4 regions of the Pseudoduganella albidiflava genome follow, and region 3 is predicted to be linked to each of the others. Evidence: predicted binding sites of a transcription regulator. Region 3 holds the regulator's gene; each other region holds the start of a gene.
The links. Region 3 encodes sigma-54, which starts transcription at its own class of promoters, with help from an activator protein. Its sites were predicted from a motif close to TGGCANGNAANCTGCTTT; they were not measured.
Positions count from the first base shown of each region.

Region 1: EYF70_RS16110 (PEP-CTERM sorting domain-containing protein) is a predicted target of sigma-54. The motif match lies at 3,124-3,141, and genes of this name have one in related genera.
Region 2: EYF70_RS00875 (PEP-CTERM sorting domain-containing protein) is a predicted target of sigma-54. The motif match lies at 3,035-3,052, and genes of this name have one in related genera.
Region 4: EYF70_RS24815 (TorF family putative porin) is a predicted target of sigma-54. The motif match lies at 2,864-2,881, and genes of this name have one in related genera.

Region 1 covers NZ_CP036401.1:3,901,688-3,906,405, forward strand. Annotated here, with positions in the region: gene EYF70_RS16100 (non-ribosomal peptide synthetase) at 1-2,384, shown strand, start outside; gene EYF70_RS16105 (Rrf2 family transcriptional regulator) at 2,499-2,915, shown strand; gene EYF70_RS16110 (PEP-CTERM sorting domain-containing protein) at 3,209-3,931, shown strand; gene EYF70_RS16115 (IS1595 family transposase) at 4,113-4,718, shown strand, end outside.
Region 2 covers NZ_CP036401.1:209,001-213,718, reverse strand. Annotated here, with positions in the region: gene EYF70_RS00885 (aldehyde dehydrogenase) at 1-442, opposite strand, end outside; gene EYF70_RS00880 (catalase) at 623-2,161, shown strand; gene EYF70_RS00875 (PEP-CTERM sorting domain-containing protein) at 2,223-2,954, opposite strand; gene EYF70_RS00870 (high affinity choline transporter 1) at 3,248-4,711, shown strand.
Region 3 covers NZ_CP036401.1:6,321,212-6,325,929, reverse strand. Annotated here, with positions in the region: gene lptC (LPS export ABC transporter periplasmic protein LptC) at 1-202, shown strand, start outside; gene lptA (lipopolysaccharide transport periplasmic protein LptA) at 207-857, shown strand; gene lptB (LPS export ABC transporter ATP-binding protein) at 858-1,619, shown strand; gene EYF70_RS26305 (RNA polymerase factor sigma-54) at 1,658-3,133, shown strand; gene hpf (ribosome hibernation-promoting factor, HPF/YfiA family) at 3,274-3,630, shown strand; gene EYF70_RS26295 (enoyl-CoA hydratase/isomerase family protein) at 3,802-4,718, shown strand, end outside.
Region 4 covers NZ_CP036401.1:5,960,722-5,965,439, forward strand. Annotated here, with positions in the region: gene amt (ammonium transporter) at 116-1,651, opposite strand; gene EYF70_RS24810 (P-II family nitrogen regulator) at 1,679-2,017, opposite strand; gene EYF70_RS24815 (TorF family putative porin) at 2,038-2,796, opposite strand; gene EYF70_RS24820 (accessory factor UbiK family protein) at 3,002-3,256, shown strand; gene EYF70_RS24825 (YifB family Mg chelatase-like AAA ATPase) at 3,364-4,718, shown strand, end outside.

The DNA.
Region 1 (4,718 bases), 2.4 Mb from region 3:
CGCAGGGCGAGGCCGAGCGGGAACTGGCGGCGCTGTGGTGCGCGCTGCTGAAATTGCCCCGCGTGGGCCGGCACGAGGATTTCTTCGCACTGGGGGGCGACGCGCCTACCGCGCTCGGGCTGGTGGAACTGCTGCGCGACCGGGGCCATGCCATCGACATGCGCACCTTCTGCCACCGGCCGACGCTGGCTACCCTGGCCGCGTTGCCTGCCGCTTCCTCGCCATCCCCCGGCCCGCATGCCGCCGCCACCGGCCACGACTTCTTCCGCACCATGCTCGACGGCTGGACCGTGCCGCCCGCCCCGTTCGGCCTCGATGGCGCCGCCGTGCCGGAACTGTCGCGGCGCCACGTCGATCCGGCGCTGGCGCTGCGCCTGCGCGCCGCGGCGCGGCAGCGCGGGCTGATGCCGGCCAGCCTGTTCCACCTGGCGTGGGCATGCGTGCTGGCGCGCGGCACCGGCCAGCGCGATGTCGTGTTCACGACCGCGCTGCCGGCCTGCCACACCGCCACCGGCATCGGCGAGTGCATGCTGCCGCTGCGGGTCATGCTGGATGACACCGGCGCGGCCGATGCGCTGCACCGCATGCACCAGCTTGTCGCCACGCTGGTCGACCACCGCCATGCGCCCCACGCCGCTGCGACCGGCGCGGCGGCCCTGCTCCATTACCGGCATGCCGGTGCCGAGGCGCCGCCGCAACCCGGCTACCCGCTGGCGCTGGCGGTGGACGACCTGGGCGACGGCTTCCGGCTGACCGCGCGATGCGCCGCAAGCGCCGGCCCGGCGCGCATCTGCGACTTCATGCTGTGCGCGCTGGCGGCCCTGGCCGACGCGCTGGAGCACGCACCCGCCACCCCGGTGACGGCACTCGACGTGCTGCCGCCGGCGGAACGCGCGCAACTGCTGCGCTGGGCCGGGACGGTCGACTTCCCGGACCGCGGCTGCCTGCATCGCCAGGTCGAGGCGGCAGCCGCGCGGGCGCCGGGCGCCGTCGCGCTGTCCGGCGACGGTGCCGCCGTCACGTATGCCGCGCTGAACGACGAAGCCAACCGGCTGGCCCACCACCTGCAGGCGCTGGGCGTGGGGCCGGACGTGCCCGTGGCGCTGTGCATGCCGGCGGGCACCGCCCTGGTGGTGGCTGCGCTGGGCGTGCTGAAAGCCGGCGGCGCCTGCGTGCCGATCGATGCCGCGGCCGGTGCCGCGCACACCGGCGCGGTGCTGGCCGATACCCGCGCCACCATCCTGCTGACGGTGCGGGAGGTGCCCGCCCCGGCCAGCATCGCCACCGTGCTGCGGCTGGACGGGCCGGGTCCGTGGCAATCGATGCCGCGCGCCAACCCGGCGTCGGCGGTGGGGCCGGCGCACCTGGCCTGGATCGTCCGTGGCGACGGCGGCGCCAGCGTGGCATTGGAGCACCGTAACCTCACCCGGCTGTTCGATGCCGCGGCGCGCTGGATCGATGCCAGCCCGGCCGATGCCTGGGCAGTGTGCGCGTCGCCGGCCGCCGACCTGTTCCTGTGGGAGCTGTGGGGTGCGCTGGTGTCGGGGGCCCGCGCCGTCATCGTGGCCGCGCGGGAACGCACGCCGGCCGCAATCGCCCGCCTGGTGCGCGACGAACGGGTGACCATCCTGACCCGGGAAGGCCATGCGTTCGACGGCATCGATTCGCCATGGCTGCGCTACGTGATCGTGCGTGGCGAAGCGGCGGCCGGGCCTTCCAGCGCCCCGCACGCGGCGCCGGGCGGCGGGCCGCGGCTGCTGGCGATGCGCGGCAGCGCCGAAACCGGCGTGTACCTGACATGCCGCGCATCCGGTCCGGCTGGCGCGGCGCAGGCGGCGGGCACGATCGGGCAGCCGCTGCCGGACATGGCCGCCTACGTGCTCGATGCTCACGGCGAGCCCGCACCGCTCGGCGTCATGGGGGAATTGCACGCGGGCGGCGCCGGGCTGGCACGAGGCTACCTGCACCGCCCCGACCTGACGGCCGCACGCTTCGCCACGCACCCGCTGGTACCGGGCGGGCGCCTGTTCCGAACCGGCCAGGCGGCTCGCTGGACAGCCAGCGGCATGCTCGACGACGACGGCCCGGCAGCCGGGCGGCTTGCGATGGATGAACCAGCCGGGGCGGCGGAATATACGGCAGCGCATGAAACGGCGGCAGCCTCGAGGGCCGGAACAGCGCTTGTCACGGCACCGGCACGATCGGCATCATCGGCACCATCGGCACCATCGACGGCCCCGCCGAAGGCCCCGGATTTGCCACCGTCGCCGGCAAGCGCCGCCATTCCAGCTCCGCGGCAGCGCGCGGCCCACGACCTGTCGCTCAATGCGGGGCGCCACGCCGGCCCCCGTGCGCAGGCTTGCTGGCCGGCGCTGCCCAACTAGCGGGAAGCCGGCAAGGCTGTACACGGACGAGCCTCTACGCCGGCAAGCCCGAACGCTGGCAAGCCAGTGGACCGGCAAGCCTTTGCTACCCTGCACCGCTGGTATCATCGCGGCATGAGACACGACAGCCGCCTTTCCCGCATGCTCCATGTGCTGATCCATATGGATAGCCTGGACGCCCCCGCCACCTCCGACACGATCGCCGCCATGCTGAACACCAATCCCGTCGTGGTGCGCCGCACGATGGCCGGCTTGCGAGAGCAAGGCTATGTGCAGTCGGGCAAGGGCCATGGCGGCGGATGGGTGCTGGCCCGGCCGCTGCACGCCATCACGTTGCGCGACATCCACCATGCATTGGGCGACCCGCCGGTGTTCGCCCTGGGCACCACGGACGAACATGCCGATTGCCTCATCGAGCGTGCCGTCAACGCCACCCTGGGCGACGCGATGCGCGCCGCCGAAGCGCTGCTGCTGGAACGTTTCGGCCAGGTGACGCTGGCGGACCTGGCCGCCAACGCCTGCGGGCGCTGACCTGTGTCGAAAAATTTTACAGCGATTTCAGCCCATCCATTTTATTGATGAGCAGGGATCGCGCTACCGGCCGTCGGACCGGTCGCAGGGCTGGGCTGAACAGCTGTCGACAAACTTTACAGTGCAGCCAATCCTTCAATTTCCTTAATGAATTTATAAGAAATCGTCTTACGTAAAATCAAAGGTTTAGTTTGCTGCGGCTGAGCGAAGGCATGAACTTTGCATAAGCTTATACAAAAAATAAAAAAATGTTCGTAGTTAAACTAATCAACTTGGAGCCATACGTGAGCAAAATGAAAACTACACTGCTGGGATTGGCAGTAGCAATTTCGTCGATCGGTGCCGCATCCGCCGCACCGCAAACCGTCGGTGGCGTAACCTGGGATCCCGACTACGGCATCGACTTCTCGTCGTCGTCGGTGCAGATGCACCAGATCTTCGAGGAAGATGGCACGGCCCGCGGCTATGGCATCATCTCGACGATGAACGGCACCGGCCAGGCCCAGTTCTGCCCCAACTGCGAACTGACGATCGTCTTCGGCGGCTATACGCCCGTGTCGATGGATGGCGCGATCACCAAGTACACCGGTGGCTTCGTCAACATCTTCATGAACGACGGCCCGTCGACGATCAACCCGTACGATCCGCTGACCATGAACGACGGCAACGTCGGCCTGGGCACCCTGTGGCTGTCCCTGGAAGGCCACGAGTACAACGGCGCCACGCTGCAAGGCACGCTGAATTCGCAAATGCCGCCGAACCTGAGCGGCCTGGGCCAGCTGGACGTGGTGGGCGGCGTCGCTGCGCAATACTTCGACACCAACGCGCAGATCGACGGCGCCGACATGTCGTTCTCGACCAGCTTCACGCAGCCGTATCCTGGCGACATGAACCACGTCGTCGGCACTGGCAACTTCTACGGCCTGACCTCGCCGGTTCCGGAACCAAGCACGTACCTGATGATGGGCGCCGGCATGCTGACGCTGGCGGCACTGCGCCGCCGCAAGCAGCGTTGATGGACCGGCCGCCGGCGCCTGCCGGCGGCTGTTCCGGCCGCGCTGTCGGAAATCTTTACACTGAGCCGGGCTTTGCCCGGCTTTTTTTATGAAGGCGCTGTGCGCGCTAATTGGGGCAACTTCCCGCCGGAATCACTGTCTGACCTTCTGTTGAGTTACTTCATGTATATCAGGAGGCGACATGGGCACGGCGGAGGTTGGAGTACTGATCGAAGCGTTGATGCAGCAACAGCTTTCAGAAGATCAGGTCACGTTGCTGCAGGGTTTTCTGGCCAGCGTCGAGCAGCCAGGCCAGTGCCATCGACTGATCGAGGAAGCCGCCGGGAGGCCGCCATGTCCCTATTGCGGATGCCAGCGTTCCCACCGTTGCGGACAGGCCAGTGGCTTGCAGCGATATCGCTGCGTGCTGTGCCGGCGCAGCTTCAACGCCTTGACCGGCACACCCCTTGCCCGTCTGCGCCTGCGCGACAAATGGCTGCATTATCTTCAGTGCCTGATCGAGTCGATCCCCGTACGCTCGGCGGCTAGCCGCGTCGCGGTGGCCAAGTCGACCAGCTTTCGATGGCGCCACCGTTTCATCGCCGCCTTGCTCCGGGCGCCCCGTCCGCAGCTATCAGGCATCGTCGAGGCCGATGAAACTTATTTGTTGGAATCACAAAAGGGCTCGCGCCACCTGGACCGTCCGCCCCGCAAACGCGGCGGCAAGGCCAGCCGGCGCGGCATCAGCAGCGAGCTGGACTGCATCCTCGTGGCGCGTGACCGCAACCGGCAAACGTGTGACTTCGTC
Region 2 (4,718 bases), 1.3 Mb from region 3:
GGCTGTCGGCCGGCGTGGGCGCGATCTCGCCATACAGCTTGTCGATCGCTTCGCCATACCAGCGGATGCAGTTCGCCGCCCCTGCCAGGTCGACGGCCAGGCTGTACTTGACCGGCTTGCCCATGTCGAGCGTTTCCAGCAGCGCCAGTTCGTCGCGGTGCTGCAGCATCAGGTCGGCGAACTTCACCAGGATGCGCTTGCGCGCCGCGGGGGCCAGGCCGGCCCAGCGGCCATCCTCGAACGCCGCGCGCGCCGCGGCGACGGCCACTTCCACATCATCCGGACCGCAGCGGGCGACCGGGCCGAGATCGCGGCCATCCACCGGCGAGCGGTTGTCGAATTGCTGGCCGGTGCGCGACCAGGTGCGCTGGCCGCCGATGAAGGCGCGGCCGTCGATGTGCAGCGCGCGGGCGCGCTCGTGCCAGCTGGCGGAATCGTTCATGGCTGTCTCCTTGAGGTGTCCGCCGATTCTACCGTCCCATATCGTTCGATAGTGTCCAGGCAATCGATAAGGAATTAACTATCAGATCGATAGTGACAATGAATTTCCATAATGACAGACCGATCGATAGTATAAGCCTTCCTTAAACATTCGATCTGATAGGTAGAGTATATGGAATTCATGGCTTCCAGGCCAGGCCGCGCACTGCTGTGCGCCATGGCCATCGTTTCCGCGCTGACGTCGCTGTCGACCGGCGCCCATGCCCAAACGCTGACGAAAGACAATGGCGCCCCCGTGGGCGACAACCAGAACAGCCAGACCGCCGGCCCGGGCGGCCCGACGCTGCTGCAGGACGTGCACCTGGTGCAAAAGCTGCAGCGCTTCGACCGCGAGCGCATTCCCGAGCGCGTGGTGCACGCAACCGGCACCGGTGCCCACGGCACCTTTACCACCACCGACGACCTGTCCGACCTGACCAGGGCGAAGCTGTTCGCCAAGGGCACGGTCACGCCGGTGTTCGTGCGCTTCTCCACCGTGATCCCGGGCCGGTCGGGCGCCGAGACCACGCGCGACCCGCGCGGTTTCGCCACCAAGTTCTATACGCAGGAAGGCAACTGGGACCTGGTCGGCAACAACCTGCCGATCTTCTTCATCCGCGACGCGATCAAGTTTCCCGACATGATCCACGCGCTGAAGCCGGATCCCGTGACCAACGTGCAGGAACCGGAACGCGTGTTCGACTTCTTCTCGCACGTGCCGGAAGCCACGGCGATGCTGACCCGCGTGTACTCGAACTGGGGCACGCCGGCCAACTACCGCCAGATGAACGGCAGCAGCGTGCATGCGCTGAAGCTGGTCAACGCCAAGGGCGACTACGTGTACGCCAAGTTCGCCTGGAAGTCGCGCCAGGGCGAGCGCAACCTGCGCCCGCAGGAAATTCCCGCCATCCAGGGCAAGAGCACCAGCCATGCCACGGTGGACCTGTATGAATCGATCAATGCGGGCAAGTTCCCGACCTGGGACCTGACGGTGCAGGTGCTGAAACCGCAAGACCTCGACAAGTTCGTCTTCGATCCGCTGGACGCCACCAAGACCTGGCCGGACATCCCCGAGCGCAAGGTGGGCACGATGGTGCTGAACAAGGTGCCGGACAACTTCTTCGAGGCCACCGAGCAGGTCGCGATGGCGCCGGGTAACCTGGTGCCGGGCATCGAGGCTTCGGAAGACCGCATGCTGCAGGGCCGCCTGTTCTCGTACGTGGACACGCAATTCCACCGCCTGGGCGCGAACTTCCAGTCGCTGCCGATCAACAAGCCGCTGGTCCCGGTGCGCAACCACCAGCAGGATGGCGCGATGAACATCGACGGCCGCAAGGGCACGGTGAACTACCAGCCGAGCCGCATCGCCAACCTGGCCGAAGACCCGAATGCCCGCGGCAGCAATCTGCCGCTGGCCGGCACCACGCAGCAGCAGCGCATCGCGAAAACGCTGAACTTCCAGCAGGCCGGTGACTACTACCGCGCACTGTCGGCACAGGACAAGGATGACCTGATCGCCAACCTGTCCGGCGACCTGAAGCGCGTGAAAAACCAGGTAAGCCTGTACACCATGCTGTCGCACTTCCACAAGGCCGATGCCGACTACGGCAAGCGCCTAGTAAAGGCGGTAGGTGCCGATGGCGCCAAGGTGGCCGAACTGGCCGCGGCACTGAAGGAATAAGCGTACAGGAATGGCGCCGGGTGGCTTCGATGACCCGGCGCCGCCTGGCAAGGACACAGCCTTACCGCGCCAGCCGTTTCTTCCCGAGCACGGCCGCGGCCGCGAGCCCGGCAACCGCCAGCAATGGCAGGCTGCCGGGCTCGGGCACTTCCAGGTCGAACCGCTGCGAGAATACCAGCAGCGACACCGTGTGGGCCCGGTCGGTCGCCCACACCAGCGCATCCTTGTGGATCCATAGCTCGGCCTGCGACGGGAAGCCCGCAGCTTCCACCGCCGGGACCGCCCCCATGGGGAAATACCAGTCCGCGGAGTTGCCGTTCCATGGCGCGCCGGGCAACGCCACCGGGCCGGCGATGCCCGGGCTGCCGGCGGCATCGCCGACATAGACGCCACGGTTTTCCAGCCGCATGTCGATCGCGTTGCCCTGCGTGGCCAGCACCACGCCAGACCGTGCGGGATCCAGCGCGGCCGCGCGAAAGCGCATCTGCAGGCCGGCGAAGGCCGGTGCGCCGCCGCCCTCGCCCCGTACCGTCAACGCGCCGCCCCTCACCTCGAACCTCAGCCAGGTCCCCGCAGCGGGCCCGCCGGCAAGCGCGGTCACATCGATCGCCGCGGGATCGAAAATGCGCAGCGGATCCGACGCGCGAAAGCTGGCGCTGAAGTTCGTGAACGCCAGGCCGCCTGCGCCCAGCGTGCCGCCGGAAAGCAGCGTGGACAGCGGTATCGCCTGCGCACTCTCCGCCACGCTGGCGGACAGCACCGTTGCCCCGATCAACTGCCAGACCTGTTTCATGATGGGCTCCTTGGGAAAGTGGGACCGCCGGCCGGTTGGCCGTGCGGCTCGCGAAACGCGCATGCTTCGTGTGCTTTGATCTCGCATAAGCCATGCCACGTCCACCACGCCCCGCACCGCCTCGGCGCCCGGCAGGGCGCGTCAAGTTTCCCGACGACCGGCGCCGGGCCGGCTGTTCCCCCTTACAACATCCGGTGGCCAATCGCCCGTAAAGTTGCTGCCGCGGCCGCATCCTGCCTTTATAATCCGGGATTTTCCGCCCGCATTTTTCCGCCCCCGAAAGTTCCAAACGCATGAACACCACCCTGATCATTTTCGTCGCGCTCTATCTCCTGGGAACGCTGGGCCTCGGCATGTGGGCGGGCACGCGGATCAAGAACACGAGCGACTTCGCCGTCGCCGGCCGCAGCCTGCCGCTGATCATGGTCATCACGACAACTTTCGCCACCTGGTTCGGCGCCGAGACCGTGATGGGCGTGCCGGCGAAATTCGTGCAGGGCGGCCTGAACGCCGTGATCGAAGACCCGTTCGGCGCCGGCACCTGCCTGATCCTGGTCGGCCTGTTCTTCGCCACCAAACTGTATAAACTGAATTTGCTGACGATCGGCGACTATTACCGCCAGCGCTATGGCAAGGGCATCGAGGTATTCTGCTCGGTGGCGATCATCCTCAGCTACCTGGGCTGGGTGGCGGCGCAGATCACCGCGCTGGGCCTCGTGTTCACGGTACTGACGAACGGCGCGCTGGCGCCGGCGGCGGGCATGGTGATCGGCACGCTGGCCGTGCTGATCTACGTGGTGGTCGGCGGTTTCCTGGCGGTGGCGGTGACCGACTTCATCCAGATGATCGTGCTGGTGGTGGGCATGACGATCATCGCCTTCTTCGCGGCCGACCTGGCGGGCGGCGCCGGCAACGTGCTGGACATGGCGCAGCGTGCCGACCTGTGGCGCCTGCTGCCGGAACCCACCTTCACCGATATCGTGTTCTTCTTCGCCGCCGCGATCACCATGATGTTCGGCAGCATTCCGCAGCAGGACGTGTTCCAGCGCGTGATGTCCGCCAAGGATGCGCCCACCGCCCGCACCGGCGCGGTGATCGGCGGCGCCAGCTACATCATTTTCGGTTTCGTGCCGATGTTCATCGTGGCGGCGGCGGTCGTGGTGATGGGCGACAGCGCGATGGAACTGGCCAAGAACGACTACCAGCGCCTGCTGCCCACCTTCGTGATGACGAAGATGCCGCTGGTGATGCAGATCCTGTTCTTCGGCGCGCTGCTGTCGGCCATCAAGAGCACCTCGTCGGCCACCCTGCTGGCGCCATCGACGAGCTTCGTGGAAAACATCCCGAAGAACCTGCGCCCCGGCATGAGCGACAAGCAGCAGCTGCTGGCGATGCGCGTCACGATCGTGGTCTTCGCCGCGCTGGTGCTGGCGTACGCGATCGCCATGCAGGGCACGTCGATCTATGAACTGGTGTCGTCCGCCTACCAGGTGACGCTGGTGGGCGCCTTCATTCCGCTGGTGATGGGGCTGTACTGGCGCCGCGCCACCACGCAGGGTGCGATCCTGTCGATCGGTGCCGGCATCCTGGTGTGGGTGCTGTTCTTCCCGCAGATATCAAGCTGGGGCGAAGCGTTCCCGGGCCAGCTGGCCGGCCTGCTGGCCGCGCTGGCCGGGATGATCATCGGTTCGCTGGCGCCGCAGGTGCTGAAGAACCGGCAGGAGCAGCCGGCGCACATCGCCGGCGCCAAGGCATAAGCGGAAA
Region 3 (4,718 bases):
GCCCACCACGCGCGACATGCACATGGTTACCGAGAAGCTGGTCATCTACCCGGAGGAAGACCGCATGGAAACCGACCTGCCGGTGCGCATGGAAAGCGGCGGCGCCACCGCCACCGGCATCGGCATGCAGGCCAACAATGCCACGCGCCAGGTGCAACTGGGCCGCGGCACCATCGTGTATCCGCCGCGGGCGCGACAATAACCAGATGAACATCGAAATGAACATCGAGATGAACATCGAGACGAACAGCGTACAGGAATCGAAGATGAAGAAACTCATGATGGCGGCCCTCGTGCTGCTGGGCGCGGCGGGCTATGCCGCCGCCGAGAAGGCCGATTCGTACAAGCCTACCGAGATCAATTACGGCCGCCTCGACGCGGACGACGTCAAGCAGGTGTACACCTTCACCGGCGACGTGACGCTGACGCGCGGCACGCTGCGGATGAAGGCCGACAAGGCCGTGGTCACCTATTCGCCGGAGGGCTACCAGCTGGCCACGCTGACCGGCGGCGGCAAGAAGGTCGCGTTCCGCCAGAAGCGCGACGGCGAGGGCGACCAGTGGATGGAAGGCGAGGCCGACCGCATCGAATACGATGAAAAGGCCGAGCTGGTGAAGATGTATTCGAAGGCCAAGATCCGCCGCCTGGAAGGCAACAAGCCGAGCGACGAGGTGGAAGGCGAATTCATTTCGTACGACAGCCGCCGCGAGTTCTTCAGCGTGCGCAATACCAGCACCGGGGCCGACAAGCCGGGTGCCGGCCGCGGCACGATGGTGATCCAGCCCAAGCGTACCGCGCCGCCAAGCCCGGCGCCTTCCGCCACCCAATCGCCGGCCGCGCCGGCAGCGGGGAATTAAATGGCGCAGGCGCAGGAAAATTGCAGCAGCACGCTGATCGTGCGCGGCCTGCAAAAGAGCTATGGCAAGCGCCAGGTGGTGCATGACGTGTCGTTGCAGGTGGCATGCGGCGAAGTGGTCGGCCTGCTGGGGCCGAACGGTGCCGGCAAGACCACGTCGTTCTACATGATCGTGGGCCTGGTGGCGTCCGATGCCGGCACCATCGACCTCGATGGCACCGACATTTCCACCCTGCCGATCCACAAGCGTGCCACCCTCGGCCTGTCGTACCTGCCGCAGGAAGCGTCGGTGTTCCGCAAGCTGACCGTGGAAGAAAACATCCGTGCCGTGCTGGAGATCCAGAAGGTAAACGGCAAGGCGCTCACCAGGGCGGAGATCGACGAGCGGCTGAACGCGCTGCTGGCCGACCTGCAGATCGAGAAGCTGCGCGAGAACACGGCGCTGTCGCTGTCCGGCGGTGAACGGCGCCGGGTGGAGATCGCCCGCGCGCTGGCGACCAATCCCCGCTTCGTGCTGCTGGACGAGCCGTTTGCCGGCGTCGACCCGATCGCCGTCATCGAGATCCAGCGCATCGTGCGCTTCCTGAAGGAGCGCAGCATCGGCGTGTTGATCACGGATCATAACGTGCGGGAAACGCTGGGCATCTGCGACCGGGCGTATATCATCAACCAGGGCAGTGTGCTGGCTTCCGGCCGGCCCGACGACATCATCGCCGACGAGTCCGTACGTCGTGTCTATCTGGGTGAACATTTCCGCATGTGAGCGGCCTTGACCAGACCTCAACCAGCTCCTAATCAGCCATGAAACAGTCTTTGCAACTGCGTACTTCCCAGCACCTCGCGCTGACGCCGCAATTGCAGCAGTCGATCCGGCTGCTGCAATTGTCCACGCTGGAGCTGCACCAGGAACTGGAACAGCTGCTGACCGATAACCCGCTGCTGGAGCGGCTCGACGATCCGCTCGACCGCTCGGTGCGCCTGCTGGCCGATGGCGCGATCAACACGACGCAGGGGACCGGCGAGGCGCCACCGGAAGGCGGGCCGCCGCAGGATACGCCCGCCGCGCCGGAACCCGAGCCGTTCGATGGCGGCGAAGGCGAAGGCCTCGATACCGGCGCCGGCGATACCGACTGGAGCAGTGCCGGCAGCAGCAAGGGCCCGGACGACGACGATTCCCGTCCCCAGCTGGAAGCCAGCCACCGCAGCCTGCGCGAGCACCTGATGGAGCAGATGCGCGTGACCGTGCTGGAGGCGCGCGACCGGGGCCTGGTGGAACTGATCATCGATGCGCTCGACGATAACGGCTACCTCGAGGAAAGCCTGGAAGAGATCCACGAGCGCATGCCGGAAGAGCTGGAAATCGAGATCGGCGAATTGCGCACCGCGCTCAACCTGCTGCAGAGCTTCGATCCGCCGGGCATCGGCGCGCGCAACGCGTCCGAGTGCCTGGCGCTGCAGATCCGGCGCATGCCCGGCGTGCCGCTGGTCACGCGGCGCATGGCGCTGTGCATCGTTGAAAAACACTTGCAGTGGTTTGCCCAGCGCGACTTCAACAAGCTCAAGAAGGCGCTCGACTGCGACGACGAAGACCTGCGCGAAGCACAGGCCGTGATCCGCCAATGCAATCCGCATCCGGGCGCCGCCTTCGCGGCCGACGTGTCAGACTACGTGGTACCGGATGTGGTGGTAAAGCGGGGGCGCAACGGCTGGATCGTCACGTTGAACAACGACGTGATGCCCCGCCTGCGTGTCAATGCGCTGTACGCCAGCCTGCTCAAGCAGGGCAAGGGCGAAACGCAGATGAATGCACAGCTGCAAGAAGCAAAGTGGCTGATCAAGAATATGCGCCAGCGCTTCGACACGATCCTCCGCGTGGCGCAGGCCATCGTCGAACGGCAGAAGAACTTTTTCTCGCATGGCGCGGTGGCAATGAGGCCCCTTGTGTTGCGTGAAATAGCTGATACACTGGGCCTACACGAGAGTACTATCTCTCGGGTAACAACTCAAAAATATATGCTGACGCCGCATGGCATGTTTGAGTTGAAGTACTTTTTTGGCAGCCACGTTGCAACCGAAGCTGGCGGGGAAGCATCCTCGACTGCGATACGGGCGCTGATCGTGCAATTCACAGGAGCCGAAGACCCGAAGAACCCTTTATCCGACAGTAAGATTGCGGACATGCTGGGTGAACAAGGCATGGTGATTGCGCGACGCACTGTTGCCAAATATCGCGAAGCATTGAAAATTCCCCCGGTCAGCCTCCGCAAATCGCTATAGCAGCTCGTTGCAAGCGCATTTGCAAACCCCTTTGCAAGCCCTTGCGGCAAATCCTGGTAGTGCTTGGGTTCCTCTGCGCCGCCTTGCCTGTTTTGGCGGATAACGCACGAACCTGTTATATCTTCTTTAGGAGTGTGTGTATGAATCTGACCATCAGTGGACACCATATCGACGTTACCCCTGCCATTCGCGAGTATGTGCAGAACAAGCTGGAACGCGTTAGACGCCATTTCGATCAGCTGATCGATGTAAGTGTGATCCTGAGTGTAGATAATCTCACCGAGAAAGAGAAAAGACAGAAAGCCGAAATCAATCTGCGCATGTCGGGCAAGACCGTATTCGTTGAAAGTGTCGCCCAGGATCTGTATGCGGCCATCGATACTCTGATCGACAAGCTGGACCGCCAGGTCATGAAGCACAAGGATAAAGTGCAGAACCACAACCACGAAACCATCAAGCACCTGAGCGAGGCCGAGATCCCCGCATCGCCCGCATAACGACGGGCGCAGGTCGCGGTGGCAGAACTGCTCCGGTTCTGCCACCGCTGCAACCGCTACAACAGAAGGGCGCGCGATGCGCCCTTTGTTACGTCCGGGTCCAAGGTTTACGTCACACACGCCGCATCCATGGCTAGAATGAGGCCAATAACGACAACGATGCGAGACACCATGACCGACCACGTCCATACCAAGGTGCGTAACGGCACCGGCTTCATCACGCTCGACCGGCCCAGGACATTGAACTCGCTGTCACTCGACATGATCCGGGCGATCACCGGCGCGTTGCTGGCCTGGCGCGACGACGATGACATCGCGGCCGTAGTCATCCGCAGCAGCACCGACAAGGCGCTGTGCGCCGGCGGCGACATCCGCTTCTTCCATGCCGCCGGCGGTGCCACTCCGCAGGGCGGCAGCGCCCAGGTCGAGGATTTCTTCACCGAGGAATACGCGCTGAACTACCTGGTGCACTGCTTCCCGAAGCCGTACGTGGCCATGATGGATGGCGTGGTGATGGGCGGCGGCATGGGCATCGCCCAGGGCGGCCCGCAATGCGGCGTGCGCGTGGTAACCGACCGCACACGGCTGGCAATGCCCGAGGTGAACATCGGGCTGTTCCCGGACGTGGGCGGCAGTTATTTCCTGTCGCGCGCGCCCGGCAAGCTGGGCCTTTATCTCGCGCTGACGGCGCTGGCGATCGGCGCCGCCGATGCGCTGTACTGCGGGCTGGCCGACCATTATGTTCCCGCCGCCGAGCTGCCGTTGCTGGCCGACCTGGTCGGCTCCACGGCGGGTGCCGGGCTGCGCGAAGCGGTCGCCATGTTCGCCCGGCCGCTGCGCGGCGAGGCGGGGCCGTCGGAGCTGCAGGCGCACCGTGCGCTGATCGACGACCATTTCGCGCACCGCTCGGTGGCCGGCATCGTTGCTTCGCTGCGCCGCGACGATCATCCGTTCGCGCAGAACGCACTGGCCGCGATCGCGCGGCGTTCCCCGCTGATGCAGTGCGTGACAGCCGAGATGCTGCGGCGTGGCGCCACGATGGGCATCGCCGATTGCCTGCGCATGGAGCGCAACCTGGTGCGCCGTGC
Region 4 (4,718 bases), 360 kb from region 3:
CCCGCCTTGCAATGCTGAAGGCGGACTCACCAAATCAGGGCAAAGATGCCATTTTAAAGGTGTGGAAAGCAAAAAAGCGCCCCGCAGGGCGCTTTTGGCGGCAAAACCGTACCTTTTAGATGTGGTAGGCCGATTCGCCGTGGCTGTTGATATCCAGGCCTTCGCGTTCCTGTTCTTCCGGCACGCGCAGGCCGATCACCACGTCCACCAGCTTGTAGGCGATGAAGGCAACGATGCCCGACCACAGGATCGTGACGCCCACGCCGATCAGCTGGGTGACCACCTGGCCGCCGATCGAGTAGTCCGCCGAAGCCTTGTTGGCCACATAGTCCCAGATGCCTTGGCCACCCAGCGACGGTGCCGCGAACACGCCGGTCAGCACGGCGCCCAGGATACCGCCCACGCCGTGCACGCCGAACACGTCCAGCGAGTCGTCGGCGCCCAGCATGCGCTTCAGGCCATTCACGCCCCACAGGCAGACCACGCCCGCCAGCAGGCCGATGACCAGGCCACCCATCGGGCCGACGAAGCCGGCGGCCGGGGTGATCGCCACGAGGCCGGCAACGGCGCCGGACACGGCACCCAGCATCGAGGGCTTGCCCTTGAAGATCCATTCGGCGAACAGCCAGGACACGGTGGCGGCGGCAGTGGCCAGCAGCGTGTTCACGAAGGCCAGCGCTGCGATGTCGCCCGCTTCCAGCGCGGAACCGGCGTTGAAGCCGAACCAGCCCACCCACAGCAGCGAAGCGCCGATCATCGTCATCACCAGCGAGTGCGGGGCCATCGATTCACGGCCGTAGCCGACGCGCTTGCCCATCATGTAGGCACCCACCAGGCCGGCAACCGCGGCATTGATGTGCACCACGGTACCGCCGGCGAAGTCCAGCGCGCCGTGGCTCCACAGGTAACCACCCTTGGCGGTGACGGTGGCCAGCGACGCGGCATCGGTGATCGCGTCCGGGCCGGCCCAGAACCAGACCATGTGCGCCATCGGCAGGTAGGCGAAGGTGAACCAGATCACGATGAAGGCCAGTACGGCGGCGAATTTCGCGCGCTCGGCGAAGGCACCGACGATCAGGCCGCAGGTGATGGCGGCAAACGTGCCCTGGAAGGCGACGAAGATAAATTCGGGAATGACGACGCCCTTGCTGAACGTTGCCGCATAGGCGAACGTGCCGGCGACGGGGTCATAGATGCCGTTCAGCAGCGCACGGCCGAATCCGCCGAAGAACGCATTGCCTTCGGTGAACGCAATCGAGTAGCCATACAGGCACCACAGCACGATGATCAGCGAGAAGATCGTGAAGATCTGCATCAGGATGGACAGCATGTTCTTCGAGCGCACCAGGCCGCCGTAGAACAGCGCCAGGCCGGGAATCGACATCATGATGACCAGCAGCGTGGAGACAAACATCCAGCTGGTGTCGCCCTTGTGTGGCGTGGGCGCGGCGGCCGGTGCTGCTTCGGCTGCGGCGGGTGCCGCGGCCGCTGGTGCCGCCGCGGGTGCTGTGTCAACGGCGGCAGGCGCCGTGGCGGTGGCGGTGGCGGCAGGCGCGTCGGCCGGCGCCGCTTCCTGAGACCAGGCCGGCGCCGCGCTGAACGCCATCAGCATGGCTGCCCCGGCCAGCCATTTCGTTATCGTTTTTTTCATCGATTTCCCCTTTGACGCATCGTTAAGTTAAAGCGCATCGTTGCCGGTTTCGCCGGTCCGGATACGGATGACCTGTTCCAGGTTGTACACGAAAATCTTGCCATCGCCGATCTTGCCGGTACGGGCGGCCGTTTCGATGGCTTCGATGGCCTGCTCGACGATTGCGTCGTCGACCGCCGCTTCGATCTTGGTCTTGGGCAGGAAGTCGACCACGTATTCGGCGCCGCGGTACAGCTCCGTGTGGCCTTTCTGGCGACCAAAGCCTTTTACTTCGGTCACGGTTATCCCTTGCACGTTGATCGCGGACAGGGCTTCACGCACCTCGTCCAGCTTGAACGGCTTGATGATGGCGGTAATCATTTTCATGGCAGGCCTCGTTTTGTGTTTCAGAAAGTTTTGGACAGGGTCAGCACGGCGCCTGATTTGCCCAGGTTCTTGCCGTTCGGTGCGACGTACGCTTCGGTATTGGTATCGACATAGGCCAGCGATACCGTGGCAACGCCGAAGTCCTTGGTGACGCCCACTTTCCAGTCGGTGTAATCGGCCGAGCCGTTATTCTTGACTTTCTGGTGGCCCACGTGGAGGTTCAGGATGAAGCCGCCACCCAGCTCCTGGTTGACGGAAGCATCCAGGTACTGGCTGTTCTTGCTGTCGGCGAAGCCGAACAGGTTGGTCAGCGAGTGGGAATATTTCAGGGTGGCGGGGCCGAAGCCGACCTGCCCGTACAATTCAAACGTGTTCGCGCTGGTCGACAGGGAGTTCGAGGGGTAGATATAGCCCAGGCCGCCCACGTCGTACGTAAAGCCGGAACCGATGTCGCCACGCTTGCCGGCATACACGTCCCATTCGACGCTGCCGTCGCCGCCGCCGTCCTTGACCCACTTGATGGTGGACAGCCAGGTGCCGGCATAGAAGCCTGTCGGGTTGTTGACCCAGTCGGCGCCGCCTTGCAGTGCCGGTTTCAGGCGGGTTTGCGAAATACCGCGGTAACGGTAATCGCTGGTAACGGCCGCGTTAAAGCTGATCTCATTGTCCGGTTTCGCCTCGGGTGTCGCGGCGGCTTCCTGTGCCTGGGCCTGGCCTGCCGCGATGCACGCGAACAGTACGGCGATGGACAGGGCGGAGCGCTTGCTCGGGTATGACATGGCGATTTCCTTTTGAGTGAACTTTTATTGCGGTTTAAAATTCGTCTGACTCGTTGTCCCTTTAGCTAAAGCAGAATGCGTGCCAGCAAATAGTTGCTGAGCTGATAGCCGAGCCGCGCTGCGCGACGCCTGTTTCGCACCAAATAATCTTCGTACTGGCACCATTGTGGTGCATTTGTGCGAAAAACCTCACCTGGAGCCCATCGTGGACATGAACGCCTTCTTTACCGACCTGCAATCCAAGATCAACAACGTCATCGAAAATTCGCCCGCCAAGGATATCGAGCGCAACGTCAAGGCGATGATGACCCAGGGCTTTTCCAAGCTGGACCTGGTAACGCGGGAGGAATTCGACATCCAGGCCCAGGTGCTGGCCAAGACCCGCAACCGCCTGGAGTTGCTGGAAACCCGCCTGGCCGAACTGGAGGCGAAGATCGCCGCCGAGAAGGCGCCGCTGTAACGACTTTTCGCGGATTTTTCTCCTTTATCGCGGCGCAAGGCCGCGCCCGCCGCAAGCGCCTAGGATGCAGGATCGTCTTCTTCATCCACAGCTTGTAGCGGGGAATCATGAGCCTGGCCGTCCTGAAAAGCCGTGCGCTGAACGGCATCGAAGCGCCGGAAGTCAGCGTCGAAGTCCATCTCGCCAACGGCTTGCCGGCTTTCCACGTCGTCGGGCTGGCGGAAACGGAAGTCAAGGAAGCACGCGACCGCGTGCGCGCCGCCATCGTCAACGCGGGCTTCGAGATGCCCAACCACCGCATCACCGTCAGCCTGGCGCCGGCCGACCTGCCCAAGGAATCCGGCCGCTTCGACCTGCCGATCGCGATCGGCATCCTGGCCGCCTCCGGCCAGATCCCCTCCCCTCCCCTGGCGCGTTATGAATTCGCCGGTGAACTGTCGCTGACCGGCGAGTTGCGGCCGATCCGCGGCGCGCTGGCCATGACGTTCGCGATGCAGCGGGCACGCGCGCACAGCGCCTTCATCCTGCCGCTGGCGAACGCGGACGAAGCGGCGCTGGTCGATGGCGCGGCAATCTTCCCGGCGGCCACGCTGCTGGAAGTGTGCAACCACTTCTGCGCGGCCGACGATACCGTCCGGCTGGCGCGGCACCGCCCGGCACTGCAACCGGCGCGCGCCGAGCACCCCGATTTCGCCGAAGTCAAAGGGCAGTGGCATGCCAAGCGGGCGCTGGAAGTAGCTGCCGCGGGCGGGCACAGCATCATCATGGTGGGCCCGCCCGGCGCGGGCAAGACCATGCTGGCCTCGCGTTTCGCCGGCCTGCTGCCGTCGATGACAAACGATGAAGCGCTGGAAGCGGCCGCGGTGCAGTCGCTGACGGGCTCGTTCACCGCGGCGGCCTGGAAGATGCGCCCGTTTCGCGCACCGCATCACACATCGTCGGGCGTGGCGCTGGTGGGCGGCGGCAGCGTGCCGCGCCCCGGCGAGATCTCGCTGGCACATTGCGGCGTATTGTTCCTCGACGAATTGCCGGAATTCGACCGCCGCGTGCTCGAAGTGCTGCGCGAGCCCCTCGAGTCCGGGCGCGTGACGATCTCGCGCGCCGCCCGCCAGGCCGAGTTCCCGGCGCGGTTCCAGCTGGTGGCGGCCATGAACCCTTGCCCGTGCGGCTACCACGGGCAGCTTTCCGGCCAGTGCAAGTGCTCGCAAGACACGATTAACCGCTATCAGGACCGGATCTCCGGTCCGCTGCTGGACCGCATCGACATGCAGATCGAGGTGGGCCCGGTGTCGACGGAAATGCTGCACGCCCCCGAGGATGGGGAGTCTTCGCAAGTCATCTCGGCCCGCGTGGAAGCGGCGTTCCAGCGGCAGCTGGCGCGGCAAGACAAAAGCAACCGCTACCTTACCTCGCGCGAGATCGACAGGCACTGCAAGCCCGAGCGGGCCGGCCAGGACATGCT